DNA from 2 places in the Kribbella sp. NPDC031520 genome. Region 1 is predicted to be linked to the other one. Evidence: predicted binding sites of a transcription regulator. Region 1 holds the regulator's gene; the other holds the start of a gene.

Region 1 (7,737 bases):
GGACTGCGTACCCGGGCGGATCTCCAGCGGAGTGGTCTCGCCTTCGAGCGTCGGCAGGTCGATCGTCGTACCGAGCGCGGCCGCCGTCATCGGGAGCGTGACCGTGCAGTGCAGGTCGTCGCCGTTGCGGGTGAAGATGTCGTGCGGCTCGACCTCGATCTCGACGTACAGGTCACCGGCCGGGCCGCCGCCCGGGCCGACCTCGCCCTGACCGGACAGCTGCACGCGCGTCCCGGTGTCGACGCCGCCGGGGATCTTGACGGTGACGGTACGGCGGGACCGCACCCGTCCGTCGCCGGAGCACTCGACGCACGGGTTCGGGATGGTGGTCCCGTAGCCGCGGCAGTTCGGGCAGGGACGCATCGTCCGCACCTCGCCGAGGAACGACCGCTGCGTGTGCGTCACCTCGCCGCGTCCGTGGCAGATCTCGCAGGTCACCGGCTCGGACCCGGCCGCCGCGCCGGACCCGCTACAGGTCGGGCACAGTACGGCGGTGTCGACCTTGAGCTCCCGCGTCGTACCGAAGGCGGCCTCGGCCAGGTCGATCCGCAACGGGATCAGCGCGTCCTGGCCGCGCCGGGTCCGCGGCCGCGGCCCGCGGGTCGCGCCGCCGGTCTGCCCGAAGAACGCGTCCATGATGTCGGTGAACGTGAACGCCTGCCCGAACCCGGCACCGCCCGGCCCGGCGCCAGCGGTCGCGAACGGATCGCCGCCGAGGTCGTGCATCTGCCGCTTCTGCGGGTCGCTGAGCACCTGGAACGCGCGCCCGATCTCCTGGAACTTCTGGTGCGCGTCCTCGGAGTCGTTCACGTCCGGGTGGTACTGACGTGCCAGTTTGCGGTACGCCTTCTTGATCTCGTCCGGTGACGCGTCACGGGTGACACCTAGGACGGCGTAGTAATCGGTGCTCATACTCCAGACCAGGGGGTTGTCTTCATCAGGATTCAGCCAGTATCTGGCTCACATAACGCGCGACGGCCCGTACTGCGCCCATCGTGCTCGGGTAGTCCATGTGGGTCGGCCCGACGATGCCGAGGGTGGCGAGCACCTCCGACTTCGACCCGTACCCGGTCGCGACCACCGAGGTGGTGGCCAGTTCCTCGTACGGGTTCTCGTGGCCGATCCGAACGGTCAGCGTCTGCGGGTTGGTCGCCTCGCCGAGCAGCTTCAGCAGGATGACGTGCTCCTCGAGCGCCTCCAGCACGGGCTTCACGTTCCGCTCGAAGTCGTCGCCGTACCGGGTCAGGTTGGCGGCGCCGCCGACCGCGATCCGCTGCTCGCCGACCTCGTCGGTGAACGCCTCGAACAGCGTGGTGACGATCGACGAGACCAGCGACCGGTCGGCCGGCGCGAACAGGTCGGGCACACTCGCCAGGGAGGCGGCCGCGTCGGTCAGCCGCTGGCCGGCGAGCGCCGTGTTCAGCCGCGACCGCAGGTCCGCGATCAGTTGCTCGTCGACGTCCTGCGGGTGTTCGACGATCCGCTGCTCGACCCGGCCGTTGCTGGTGATCAGTACGAGCAGGAGCCGGCGCGGGCTCATCGTGACGACCTCGATGTGCCGCACGCTCGACCGGTTCAGCGACGGGTACTGCACGATGGCGACCTGGCGGGTGATCTGGGCAAGCAACCGCACCGTCCGGCGGACCACGTCGTCCAGGTCGACCGCACCGGCCAGGAACGACGTGATCGCCTTCTTCTCCGCCACCGACAGCGTCTTGACCGTGCTCAGCTTGTCGACGAACAGCCGGTACCCGGCGTCGGTCGGGATCCGGCCGGCGCTGGTGTGCGGCTGGGTGATGTACCCCTCCTCCTCCAGCGCGGCCATGTCGTTCCGCACGGTGGCCGGGGAGACACCGAGGTTGTGCCGGTCGACGAGCGCCTTCGACCCGATCGGTTCGTGGGTCGCGACGTAGTCCTCGACGATGGCGCGGAGCACATCCAGCTTGCGGTCGTCCAGCACGCCCACCACCCTCTCCGGCTCCTGGCACTCCGTGGTTCGGAGTGCCAGTCTAGGCGGTCTCGGGCGAGGCTCCCAACGGAACGGGCGCCGGACGCGTCACTGTACTGACCACATCAAGCGGCTGATCCTGGACCGCGGAGTCGACGAACGACTCCAGTACGTCGAGCACGTGGTACGCCAGCTCCCCGGTCGCGCGGTGCGGTTCACCGTTCCGGATCGCCCGGGCCATGTCCGCGACTCCGACCCCGCGACCGGCCCCGGCGTATCCACCGGCGACCGGCACCTCGGTCCACTCGCGGCGCTCCGGCGTCACGATCTCGACGGTCCCGTCGAACCCGTTCGGGTCCGGCACCGACAGGCTGCCGTCCGTCCCGTGGACCTCGATCCGGGGCAGCCGCCCGGCCCAGACGTCGAACGACATCAGCACGGTGGTCAATGCGCCGGACTCGTGCTCCAGTACGCCAGTGACGTGCGTCGGCACCTCCACGTCGAACACGGTCCCGGCGCGTGGCCCGGTGTGGATCTTCCGCTGCTGTTTCGCCCGGCCCGCGCGGGCCGTCACCCGGACGACCGGCCCGAGCAGGGTGACCAAGCTGGTCACGTAGTACGGGCCCATGTCGAGGACCGGGCCGCCGCCGGGCTGGTAGTAGAACTCCGGCGCCGGGTGCCACAGCTCGTGGCCGGGGGTCACCATGAACGCGGTCGCCGCGTGCGGGGTACCGATGTCACCGCGATCGATCACCGCACGAGCCGTCTGGGTGCCGGTGCCGAGGACCGTGTCCGGCGCACAGCCGATCCGCAGGTCGTTGGCAGCGGCGTACTTCAGCAGCGGCTCCGCCTCGGTACGGTCCATGGCCAGCGGCTTCTCGCCGTACACGTGCTTGCCCGCGGCCAGCGCGGCCTGGTGCACCGCGGCGTGGGCCGCCGGGATGGTGAGGTTGAGGACGATGTCGACGTCGTCGGCCGCGTACAGCTCCTCCGGTGACAACGCGCGGATGCCCGGGTGCTTGTCGGCGATCGCCTGCGCGCGCGAAACGTCCAGGTCCGCGACGGCGACCACGTCGACGCCGGAGAGCTTCGCCAGGTGGTCCAGGTACGTGCCGGAGATGACGCCCGTACCGACGATGCCGACGCCGGTCACTTGCTCGCCCACAGCAGCCCCCGCTCGATGATCGTCCGGACCTCGGGCGTCTCCAGGTCGTCCAGCTTGTGGCCGACCGTGCAGACGAAGACCTTGCCCTCGCCCCAGGTCCGGGTCCAGATCGCCGGCATCACGGCGCCCTCGATCCACGGGTAGTCCGGGTGCGACTCGAACGTCGTCGTCGCGAGCACGGTGTTCGTCGGGTCGTAGTGGATGTAGTACTGCTCGGTGTGTACGTCGAAGTGCTTGATGCCCTCGACGATGGGGTGGTCGGCAATGATGTCCACCCGGTAGTCGGTGTACCCGTGCGGGTGCGAGATGAACTGCCCGCCGGTGATGAAGCTGTAGTCGACGTTCTTCCGGAACGAGTCCGCGATCCCGCCGTGCCAGCCGGCGAACCCGGTACCGCGCCGGATCGCCGCCTCCAGGCCCTTGAAGTGGTCGTCCTCGATCTCGCTCATCGTCACGCACTGCACGACGAGGTCGACGCCGTCCAGGTCGAGGTAGGCCGCGGTGGTGTCGGAGACCGTCACCTCGTAGCCGTTCTCCTTCAGATGCGGGATGAACAAGTCCGTCGCCTCGACCGGGGAGTGCCCTTCCCAGCCACCCCGGACCACAACCGCACGTCGTGTCGTCACACCGGCCACCCTTCGAAAGTTTCGGAGTTCCGATCGGAACACTTGCGACCTTAAGTCGGGAGGAGAGGGCTTGCCAACAGTTACTCTCACCACATGGGCTCATCAATGCGCTGGGCAAGTAGGGTCGGGCCCATGAGTTGGACGGAGCTCGGCGACCGTACGTGGGTCCGCCGGTACGACGAATGGGACCTCAACGTCGGCCTGGTCGTCGGCGCCGACGGCGCACTGGTGATCGATACCCGCGCGACCGCCGAGGAGGCCGAGCAGCTCCGCGAACACATCCGCGAGCTCACCGACCTCCCGGTGAAGTGGGTCGTCAACACCCACGCCCACTTCGACCACGTCAACGGCAACAGCGTCTTCAGCGAGGCCGAGGTCTACCTGCACGAGAACGCCGCCGCCGAGGAGAACCTGGCCGGTACGACGTTCGCCGCCGCGAAGGTCGTCGACCTCGGCGACCGCCGGGTCGAGCTGCTGTGGGTCGGCAACGCGCACACCTCCGGCGACACCGTGGTCGCCGTACCCGACGTGAACGTGTTCTTCGTCGGCGACCTGCTCGAGGAGTCGGCGCCACCGTCGTACGGCAGCGACTCGTTCCCGCTGGAGTGGCCGGACACGATCCAGGCCGTCGTCGGCATGATGCCGAAGGACGTCCGGATCGTCCCGGGTCACGGCGCGGTCGTCGACCTGGAGTTCGCGCACGACCAGGCGATCGACGTGGGCAAGGTCGCGAACACGATCTCGACCCTGCACCACGCCGGCACCTCGCTCGAGGACGCCCTCGCGCACACCGACGACTGGCCGTGGCCGGTCGACAAGCTGCAGGACGCGATCCGCCGCGGCTACGCGGTCCTCGGTACGCCGCAACGCCCGAGCCTCCCCCTCCTCGGGCCTGGATAAGTAGGGCCCGGATAAGTAATTGTCCGTTGACATCACGTCACCTGGTCCCGCAACTTGTTCGGAACGGACATCGCCCGACCGGATGGGGTGGGACTCATGGCCACGACGATCCAACAGACGGTTCATCCCGACGGTCGCGTCGAGCTAGCGGATCCCGAGGCGCTCCAGGGCAGTCCGTACGCGAACGCCGAGCTCGCGCCGACGCGGTTGCCCGAGCGGACCTGGACGACGTACAACTACGCCGCGCTGTGGATGGGGATGGCGCACAACATCCCGAGCTACCTGCTCGCGTCCGGGCTGGTGGCGCTCGGGATGAACTGGCTGCAGGCGTTCCTCACGATCACGCTCGGGAACCTGATCGTCCTGGTCCCGCTGCTGCTGAACAGTCACGCGGGCACGAAGTACGGCATCCCGTTCCCGGTGTTCGCGCGGGCGTTCTACGGCGTCCGCGGCGCGAACTTCCCGGCTTTGCTGCGGGCGTTCATCGCGTGCGGCTGGTTCGGCATCCAGACCTGGATCGGCGGGCAGGCGATCTACGTGATCGTCGGCGAGCTGTTCGGCAAGGGCTGGACGAACGCGTCGGCGATCGGCGGGCACCCGTGGACGATGTGGCTGAGCTTCGCGTTCTTCTGGGTGCTGCAGATGGTGCTGATCTTCCGCGGTATCGAGGGCCTGCGCCGGTTCGAGAACTGGGCGGCGCCGCTGGTCACGATCGCGTTCGTCGCGCTGATGGTGGCGATCCTGGTGAAGGCCGGCGGCTTCGGGCCGATCCTGTCGCAGCCGTCCAAGCTCGGCTGGGACGCCGACTTCTGGAAGATCTTCGCGCCCTCGCTGATGGGCATGATCGCGTTCTGGGCGACGCTGTCGTTGAACATGCCGGACTTCACCCGGTTCGGTAAGGGCCAGCGGGCGCAGGTCTGGGGCCAGATCATCGGCCTGCCGACCACGATGTCGTTCATCGCGCTGGTCTCGATCATCACCACGTCCGGCACGGTCGTGCTCTACGGTTCGGCGATCTGGGACCCGGTCGAGCTGACCCGCCGGTTCCAGAACCCGGTGATCGTCACGATCGGCCTGATCATGGCGATCCTCGCGACGATGTCCTGCAACGTCGCGGCCAACGTGGTGAGTCCGTCGTACGACTTCGCGAACGCGTTGCCGCGCTGGCTGAACTTCAAGACCGCGGGCCTGCTGACCGGCGTGGTCGGGATCGTCATCCAGCCGTGGCGGCTGATCTCGGACCCGTCGATCTACATCTTCGTGTGGCTCTCGTTCTACGGCGGCCTGCTCGCGTCGGTGGCCGGCGTACTGATCGCGGGGTACTGGCTGATCGACCGCACCAACCTGCAGCTCGCGGAGCTGTACAAACCGGGCGGCCGCTACTGGTACTCGGCCGGCTGGAACTGGCGCGGTGTGACCGCGACGCTGTTCGGCTCGCTGCTCGCGGCCGGCGGCGCGTACTCGAATCCCGGCGCCGGCCCGTTCCCGCACAACGGCCTGATCCCGTTCCTGAAGCCGCTGTACGACTACTCGTGGGCGGTCGGTCTGGTCGTCGGATTCGTCGCGTTCTTCGTTCTCACGCTGGCCGCGCCGAGCCGCCAGTCAACGGCGTCTCACGCGGCTCCGAGTTACTAGAGTTGGCGCGTGGCTGACAGGTATGGGAACGACGTACTCGCGGGTGACTGGCGGAAGCCGAAGAACGGGCGGACCGTCGAGGTCGAGATCGAGAAGGGCATGGTCGTCGAGGAGCCCAGCTCGGGGTTCGTCGGCGCGATCGTGCGCTGGGAGCACGGCGTCGTCGACCTCGAGGACCGGCACGGCAAGATCCGTACGTACCCGCTCGGCCCGGGGTTCTGGCTGGACGGCAAACCGGTCAGCCTGAAGCCGCCGAAGAAGGCCGGGCCGGCGAAGAAGACGCGTACGGCGTCTGGGTCTGTCGCGGTGGACAACGTCCGGGCGAAGGTCGCCCGGGCCAGCCGGATCTACGTCGAGGGCCGGCACGACGCCGAACTGGTCGAGAAGGTGTGGGGCGACGACCTGCGGATCGAGGGGGTCGTGGTCGAGTACCTCGAAGGCGTCGACGACCTGGTCGAGATCGTCAACCGGTTCCAGCCCGGGCCCGGCCGGCGGCTCGGCGTACTGGTCGACCACCTGGTCGAGGGCTCGAAGGAGTCGAAGATCGCCGCACAGGTGAACAACCGGTACGTGCTGGTGGTCGGGCACCCGTTCATCGACATCTGGGAGGCGGTCAAGCCGTCGGCGGTCGGGATCAAGGCGTGGCCGAAGGTGCCGCACGGGCAGGACTGGAAGAAGGGCGTGCTGCAGGCGTTCGGCTGGCCGGCCACCGACCAGGCCGACGTCGCCGCGGCCTGGAAGCACATCCTGTCGAAGGTGAACAGCTTCGCCGACCTCGACCCGGCGCTGCTCGGCCGGGTCGAGGAACTCATCGATTTCGCGACGCTGGACTGATCTCGGGCATCCGGTTCTCCAGCCAGATACGGATGCGGCGGCGGGCGCGGCGTACGTACCAGATGATCACGCCGAGGACGGCGCTGAGCGCGAGGATCGCGCCGGCCAGGACAGCAGCGATCAGGGAATCCGCCGCACCCGCGACGATCACCAGCACCACACCGACAGCTGCTGTTGCCGCGGGCAACCATGGCTCGAAGATCGTGGGCCGCCCGGCAGGCGTCAGTTTGGCGCCACGTACCATCCGGTCCCACACCGTCTGCCGTGCCGGCTCGGTGAACCAGCGGGCGGTACGCAGCAGCCACGAGCCGGGCTGGTGCTTGCGGCCCGCGGCCGCCTTCACCCAGTTGCCGACCTGCGGACCGAGACCGCTCGACACGTCGACCATCCGGTCCGCGAGCCCCTTGGTGATCGCGCGGCCCTCCGGCGACTGGTTCAGCTCGTCCCGCATCGTCAGCAGCGCGCTGATCCCGGCGTCGACCGGGAAGTCCTTGGCCAGCCGTTCGATCCGCTCGGCGACCGCGTCCAGGGCCCAGCCCTCGGCCTGCAGCACCTGACGCTGGGTCTCGCGGATCCAGTTCGCGTCCGCGCCGAGCATCGCGCCGAGATGCGCGACGCAGTGCAGGCGG
Region 2 (7,737 bases), on a different contig from region 1:
CCAGAGGTGCAGCAGCTGATGGACCATGCGCGGGCGCTGCAGGTGCTTGTGTGTACTCCGCTGGTCCCGCAGTTCCCAGCACTGGCCGATGGAATCCGCATGTGCGCGGACCAGTGGCGGAGCATGTCGTTCGCTGCTGGACTGGGCTGATGCTGCAGACGTACGTCGACAACGGAGTGGTGCCCGGCCTGATCAGCCTGATGAGCCGCGGCGACGAGACGCGTGTCGAGATCCATGGCACGACGGCGTACGACGGCCCGGAGCTGGAGCGGGACAGCCTGTTCCGGATCTCGTCGTTCACCAAGCCGATCACCGCGGCCGCGACGATGTTGCTGGTCGACGAGCTACGGCTGTCGTTGGACGCGCCCGTGTCCGACGTACTACCGGAGCTCTCGAACCCCGTCGTACTGCGGGATCCGGACGGGCCGATCGAGGACACAGTGCCGGCCGAGCGGGCGATCACCGTACGGGACCTGCTGACGTTCCGGCTCGGTCTGGGCGAGTCGGACCACCCGCCGTTGCGGGAACGTGAGGCCGAGCTGGGGCTGCACACGTTCGGGCCGCCGCTTCCCCGTACTCCGTTGGAGCCCGACGAGTGGATGCGCCGGTTCGCGACGCTGCCGCTGCAGTACCAGCCGGGTGAGCGCTGGCTGTACGCCACAGGGTCACATCTGCTCGGCGTCGTGATCTCACGGGTCGCCGGGCAGCCGTTGGAGGAGTTCCTGCGCGAGAGGTTGTTCGAACCGCTGGGGATGCGTGACACCGGGTTCACGGCGTCCGACCCAGCACGGCTCACCACGGCGTACGTCGGGGACGACGTACTCGACGGTGCCGCCGACAGTCAGTGGCTGACGCCGCCACCGTTCCCGGACGCGGCCGGCGGGCTGGTGTCGACCGTGGACGACTTCCACGCGTTCGCACGCATGCTGCGGGACGGCGGTCTGCTGTCACCTGCCGCGATCGCAGAGCTCACGACCGACCACCTCACCGCACGGCAGCGTGCGGCAGCCGCCGGCTTTCTGGGGCCCGACACCGGGTGGGGCTATGGCCTGTCCGTGAGCCAGGACCGGTACGGCTGGGCCGGCGGGCTGGGCACGCTCTGGTCGACGACCTCTGACGGGACCATCTCGATCTTGATGACACAGCGGGCGCTCTGGACCTGGCCCGAAGAGCTGTTCGCCGAGGCCAGCGCGCCCGCCTGGTAGCCGCTACCGGTCCGGCTTGGTGAACGTCAGCGAATGCTTGCGGGTCGCTTCGACCGCACCCTTGGTGTACGCCCACGGGAGGGTCTCGCCCTTGACCCACAGTTCCGTCTGGTCGGTGTAGTTCGACGAGAAGGCGTGGCCGGACACACCGGTCAGGTTGATCCAGCGCGACTTGTCGAAGTCCGACAGGTCCACGACCATCCGCATCGACGGCGTCGCGGTCACGGCGTACCCCTCGGAGGCGTCCCAGGCGGTGGCGTCGACGATCGACTCACCGCCGCCGAGCTCGTACGGGCCACGGTTGAAGATCTTCCTGACCAGGCTCGGGCTGGATGGGCTCCCCAGGCTCTGGTTGGCTAGCGTGAGCTTGTGCAGCTTGCCCCACTGCCAGTTGGCCGGCTCACGGGCCATCTTCTGGGTGATCTCGGTCCGGGCGTTGACCAGAGCTTCACGGAGGATGTCGTCACGGCTCTCGCGCTGTGGAGTCCGGATGTCGTCCCACCAGCCGCTGTTCGGCTGGCCGAGCAGCACGTGGATCACCTCGAACCAGCGGGAGCCGCCGTCCGGCCAGGTGCCTTCGGGGAGCTGGTCGTGGAACGTCAGCGCGAGCAGGTTGCGCCAGGCGACGTTGAAGTACGCCGCGGCGGCGGAGTCCGGCGGTGAGGTGAAGTCCCAGTTCCGCAGGGTGTCCTGGCCCTGCTTGTCGAACGCGTCGTCGATGCTGATCCGCAGCAGGTACGGCACCAGCATCTCGGCGGCCTTGTTCTTCGTGTCCAGCTGGATCGACGCCATCGCGTTCACGTCCAGCTTCCCGGCGGCCTTGATCCGGTCCAGGATCTGCTGACTCCGGTAGCCGTAGTCCCAGGAGTTGGTCAGGTAGTACGAGTACGTGTTCGGGACGACGGCCTGGTTCGCGGTGACGATGATCCCGCTCGGCGGGTCCAACTCGGTCGGTAGCGCGTCGAAGGGGATGTAGCCCTTCCAGTAGTACTTCGGATCCCAGCCCGGCACCGGCCAGTCGCCGCGGCCGGTCGCGCGGATCGGGATCAGCCCGGGCGACTGGTAGCCGATGTGGCCGTCGGTGTCGGCGTACACCAGGTTCTGCGAGGGGACCTGGAACTGTTGCGCGGCGGCGCGGAACTCGGTCCAGTTCTGCGCGGTGTTGATCGCGAACAGGGCGTCGGCTGTCTTGCCCGGGTTCAGCGCGGTCCACTGCAGCGCGACGCCGTACGCCTTCGGATCCTTCGCCTGCGACGCGGCGATCTCGCCGACCTTCTGCTCGTCCTCGCCGACGTCCGAGATCAGCGGACCGTGCCGGGTTTCGCGGACCGTGATCTTCACCGGCGTGTCCTCGCCGGCCACCTTGAACGTCTCCTCGCGGGTGGCCATCGCCCGCCATTTGTTGTTGTAGAGGACGTTGTTGCCGTCGATGCGCTCCAGGTAGAGGTCCTGGACGTCGGGGTCGAGGTTGGTGAAGCCCCACGAGATCGCGTTGTTGTGACCGATCACCACACCGGGCAGTCCGGAGAAGCTGAAACCGGAGACGTCGAACGGGCAGCTCTTCCCGACGTTGTTGCAGTGCAGACCGACCTGCGTCCAGATACCCGGCATGGTCGCGCCCAGGTGCGGGTCGTTGGCCAGCAGCGGTTTGCCGGTCGTGGTGTGGTCACCGGAGACCACCCACGAGTTGGAGCCGACGCCGTCGCCCTGGCCGAGCAGCTGGGGCAGGCCCTTGGCGACGCTCTGCACCGAGTCCAGCGACTTGAGCAGGTCTTTGGTCAGCATGCTGCGCCGGACCTCGGTGCTCGGCCCTGGCGTCGAGCTGAACTTGCCGTCCTTGCCGATCGAGGCGGCCGCCATGATCGGCTGGTTCCGGTCGTACGGGTACTGCGGGTAGAGGCTCTCGATGTTGCGCGCCGGGAACGCCGCGAGCAGCTTGGTGCGGGTGATCTCCTCGTCCAGGTTGCCGCCGAGGTCCCAGGCCATCGCCTTCAGCCAGGACAGCGAGTCGGCTGCGGTCCACGGTTCCGGCGTGTAGTTCTTCGGACCGCCGGGCTGCAGGGACAGTACGCCGTACTCGAGGCTGAGGCCCGAGCCGCCGTGCGTGGACAGGTACGCGTTGACGCCGCGTGCGTAGTCGTCGAGGTACTGCCGGGTGGTCGGACTGAGCAGCGGAAGCTCCGCCTCGGCCGTGCGCCGCCAGCCGAGCGTCCGGACGAACTTGTCCGTCTCCAGCGCGCTCTTGCCGAACAGCTCGCTCAGCCGCCCGGCGGTCACATGGCGGCGGAAGTCCATCTCGAAGAACCGGTCCTGCGCGTGCACGTAGCCCTGCGCGGCGAACAGGTCGGCCGGGGTGTCCGCGTAGATCTGCGGGATGCCGTTCGCGTCCCGGACCACGCTGACGTCGCCGTCCAGCCCCTCCAGGTCGATCGTTCCTTCGTACGTCGGGAACGAGTGGCGGACGACGTAGACGAGGGTACCGGCGATCACCAGGAGGACCGTGGCAAGCACGATTCCGCTGGCGATGACGACTCGAAACAGGCGACGCACGGACCAACCGTAGAGAATCCGCTCGCCCTCCCCAAATGGGGTCCCTCACAACTTTGCGTTGCTCTGCGTTCGCTGGACATGGACGCAGAGTTGAGGTAAGCGGGGCCGGGTTTGGAATACTCCGGGCCGCTGGCGCATTATTAGCAGTCGGGTAGTAGGAGTGCCAGCGGCTTGAAGGGATCCGACCGTGCCGACGTACCAGTACCAGTGCACCGACTGTGGCGAAGCGCTCGAGGTGCGCCAGAGCTTCACGGACGACGCTTTGACCGTGTGCCCGCACTGCCAGGGAAACCTGCGCAAGGTCTTCAACGCCGTCGGCGTGGTGTTCAAGGGCTCCGGCTTCTACCGCACCGACAGCCGGTCCTCCGGCAAGGGCTCGGTGCCGGCGACATCCTCCGACTCCTCGTCTTCTTCGTCGGCCAAGTCGTCCGACTCCTCGACTTCCTCGACTTCCTCGTCTTCGTCGTCGAGCAGCTCTTCGTCCAGCAACTCGTCGTCGACCTCGTCGGGGACAAGCGCGGCCTGACCGCCGCCTGTGGATAACTGAGAGGCGGTCGCCGGCGAAACTCGTACTTTCTCCGGCATGACAACTCGCTCTCTGCTTCGTGACCTGATCCGCGCCTCCCGCTGGCATCGTCGGCTCCTGGCCGGCGCTGCCGCGGCCGCCGCTGTGTACTTCGGACTCCTGGCCCTCTCCCCCGCACCACCGCCGACGGTCAAGATCCTGGCCGCCGCGCACGATTTGACCGGCGGCGTGACGCTCGACCGCGGCGACCTGCGTACCGTCGAGCTACCGCCCGGCGTCGTGCCTGCCGGCGCTCTGAGACCCGGCAGCGAGCTCACCAAACGTGTGCTCAGCGGCCCGGTCAGAGCCGGCGAACCACTCACCGACGCCAGATTCCTGGCGCCACCGGCCGTGCCCTCCGGATCGGTCGCCTACCCGTTCCGCGTCGACGACGCCGACGTCAGTACTCTCCTGCGAGTCGGCGACCGCCTGAACCTGTACGCCGCGGGCAGCACGAGCGCCGACGCAGCAAGACTGCTCGCCCGCGCCGTTCAGGTGGTCGCGCTACCGGAGCCCCGATCGAGTACGTCGGGAGCGCTGATCGTCGTCGCCACCGCACCCGAGGTCGCGACCCGGCTCGCCCAGGCCAGTACGAATTCACGCATCACCGTGGCTCTGACCCCGGACACGGGATGATCACACTCCGAACTTGTCACGGCACGATGTGTCGCGACGCGGCGCGGTCCCTCGCATGGACGACCCTGCAGCCCTACCTTGTCCGGGTACAACCACCCGCTTCGTGGAGGCACCACACAATGCTCAAGGGCTTCAAGGAATTCATCATGCGTGGCAACGTCGTCGACCTCGCGGTCGCCGTCGTCATCGGCGCAGCATTCACCAAGATCGTCACTGCACTCGTCGACGGCCTGATCAACCCACTGATCGCGGCGATCTTCGGCAAGACCGACATCAGCGGCGTCTGGGTCTTCTACGTCAACGACGCGAAGTTCTCGATCGGGCTGATCCTGCAGGCAGCGCTGAACTTCCTCTTCGTTGCCGCGGCGGTCTACTTCTTCATCGTGATGCCGCTGAACAAGCTGGCCGAGCGGCGCAAGCGCGGCGTGGAGCCGGAGCCCGACCCGCTGACGACCGACCAGGAGCTGCTGACCGAGATCCGCGACCTGCTGCGCGCCCGCCGGTAACACCTGCAACCAGCAGGTGGGCGCATCATCCTCAGCCGCTGAGCTCGCCGGCGCTCACCTGCGCACCCGCATAACGCATCCAGCGGTACGGCACCGGCTGGCCGTCGTTCCACTCCTCCATCAGGGCGTCGGGAACGTCGACGAAGCCACTGCCGTGGTACGCCCGGATCGCCGGAGCGTTCTCCGGACGAACCCGCAGGAACACCTCCGAATAGCCGGCATCCAGCGCCGGACCGAGCAGGGCCCGCACGAGTTCAGCACCGATTCCCCGGCCACGGACCTCCGGGTCCACGATGATCCGGGCGAGTTCGACCTCGTCCTCCTCGTCGTCCAGCCAGACCTCGCCGTACCCGACCGGCCGATCGCCGTCGAACAACAGATAGGAGTGGATGTCCGCTTCCGCCTTGCGCCAACTCCCCCGAAGGTCCTCCGGGAACGGGTAGACCACCCGTCCGGACAGCAGTGCGACTTCCTTCTCGTCCACGGCCCACCCCGCGACCAGCGCGCCGTACCCGTCGTCGAACCCCCGAAGCTCCACACTCATCCCCTCAGTTGACGAACTCCACGATCGTTCGCACCAGCTGATCCAGGTACGGCGGGAAGGCCGGCGTCGGCGGTTCGGGACACCCGGCCAGCTCACGACTCCCCCGGATCGACCTCAGCAACGCGTCGACCGTCTTCCGCTGATGCGACGGATTCTCCGGTACCGACGGCAGGACCGCCACCCGAATACGCGTCAGCGAAGCCAGTTCCGCGTCCGTCACCCCACGCAGAATTCCACCTGTCAGCAGGCCGTCGGCGGCCTCAGGCGGGCAACCACGGTTCACCATTCCGGCCCGCGCCCGTTCGTTCGAGGCGGTGTCGTCACCGGTGGCGGGCCATGCCAGCAGGAGGCGATCGACGAGTTCCGGATACCTCAGAGCGAGCAGGACCGCGACCGTACATCCATTGGAGGCCCCAACGATTCTTAGCGGACCGGAACGTTTCGCCAGGTGTTCACCGAGCGCGTCGACCTCGACGTCCCAACCACTCGCCTGCCGCGGGCGATCGGGTGCGAGTAGGTCCACATGTTCGGACAGGCCGGCGACAACTCCGGTCGTACCCCAGAAAGCGGCGGAGTCCATGGCGTCCCAGAGGCCGCCGTGGACGAGAAACACCTGGGCGGTCATCCGTGGTGCGGGGGGACTTCGTTCAGGATGCGATCGTCGTCGTCGCCATCGAAGTCGGTGTCACCCCAGGTCCGCGGGTCGTCGTCACGGGTCTGGTCGGGCAGCAGCGGCTCGTCGTCTTCGTACGGGCTCGTCATGCGTCCAGATTACCGAGTGCGCGAGGCGGAACGGGAGTCAGTCGAACGGCTTTCGATAGGACGAGTCGTCGGACACGTAGTCGCCGGTCGGGTAGGGATCCTGCGGGCCGTCGGACACGTAGTGGCCGGTCGGGTGGTGAGCCTGCGGGTCGTCGGCGGCGGACGGCTCGTTGGGGAGCTCGCCGGGGTAGCTGTCCTGGACCTCGGTCGCCGGGTCCGGGCGGTGCGGGCCGAGGGCTGCCTGGATCAGCGGCGCGATCCCGGGTTCGCCTTGCCAGCGGCCGTTTCCGTGCAGGCACCACGCCGTCAGCACGGCCAGCGTCGGCGTGGTCAGTCCGGCGATCCGCAGCGGTACGGCGTTCTGGAAGCCGAAGGTGATCATCCAGTTCTGCGTATCGGGATAGAACTCCTGGACGGCGCTGTAGTAGAAGCTCATCCAGCCCTTCTGCGGCAGGTTGCACATCAGCCGCAGGTTCGTTGCCAGTACCGGAAGCTCTTGGAGGTCACGCCACGACGGCTGCATGTCCCGCTTCGCGGCCGCCTTGCGGCCCGCGTTCACCGCGGCGTTGGCTGCCATCATTCCGACCACCAGGGTCGGATTCCCGATGAAGAACCCGCCGCTCTGCCGGTAGCGGCCGCTCCCGCCGTACATCCGCGAGTACTGCGCGGTGGTCTGCAGATAGGCGACCTCGCCTGGCTCGAGCACCACCCCGTACACCTGCAGCGGTTGTGGGGTGTTGCCGTCGAGCAACCAGCGCGCCCAGTCGATCCCGAGTTCCCACTCGCGCTGCGCGGCGGCGTCCGCTTTCGCCCTCTTCCTGCCCACGACACAGCATCCTAGGTCGCCCCAGGGACACCGGCAGCCGCCCGGGCGAGGCGTCCACCCGGACCGAGCGGGCGGGTCGTCCGGGCCGGGGCGGGGCGCGGGGCCGAGTGCGCGGGTCGTTGGCCGGCGGGGCCGCGGGCCGA

The links. Region 1 encodes HrcA, which represses chaperone genes, less so after heat shock. Its sites were predicted from a motif close to TTGGCACTCGNNNNNNNCGAGTGCCAA; they were not measured.
Region 2: a site for HrcA is predicted at 3,896-3,922, ahead of ACZ5BU_RS03715 (FmdB family zinc ribbon protein). Genes of this name have one in related genera too.

Annotation. Positions count from the first base shown of each region.
Region 1 covers NZ_JBVIKS010000006.1:408,086-415,822, reverse strand. The annotation lists gene dnaJ (molecular chaperone DnaJ) at 1-912, opposite strand, end outside; gene hrcA (heat-inducible transcriptional repressor HrcA) at 938-1,960, opposite strand; gene ACZ5BU_RS30940 (Gfo/Idh/MocA family protein) at 2,010-3,113, opposite strand; gene ACZ5BU_RS30935 (ThuA domain-containing protein) at 3,098-3,739, opposite strand; gene ACZ5BU_RS30930 (MBL fold metallo-hydrolase) at 3,872-4,639, shown strand; gene ACZ5BU_RS30925 (NCS1 family nucleobase:cation symporter-1) at 4,736-6,274, shown strand; gene ACZ5BU_RS30920 (DUF3097 domain-containing protein) at 6,284-7,108, shown strand; gene ACZ5BU_RS30915 (DUF3376 domain-containing protein) at 7,083-7,737, opposite strand, start outside.
Region 2 covers NZ_JBVIKS010000001.1:749,190-756,926, forward strand. The annotation lists gene ACZ5BU_RS03700 (aminoglycoside phosphotransferase family protein) at 1-150, shown strand, start outside; gene ACZ5BU_RS03705 (serine hydrolase domain-containing protein) at 150-1,205, shown strand; gene ACZ5BU_RS03710 (penicillin acylase family protein) at 1,209-3,755, opposite strand; gene ACZ5BU_RS03715 (FmdB family zinc ribbon protein) at 3,943-4,281, shown strand; gene ACZ5BU_RS03720 (SAF domain-containing protein) at 4,339-4,956, shown strand; gene mscL (large conductance mechanosensitive channel protein MscL) at 5,076-5,462, shown strand; gene ACZ5BU_RS03730 (GNAT family N-acetyltransferase) at 5,494-6,006, opposite strand; gene ACZ5BU_RS03735 (alpha/beta fold hydrolase) at 6,011-6,631, opposite strand; gene ACZ5BU_RS03740 (hypothetical protein) at 6,628-6,768, opposite strand; gene ACZ5BU_RS03745 (hypothetical protein) at 6,806-7,594, opposite strand.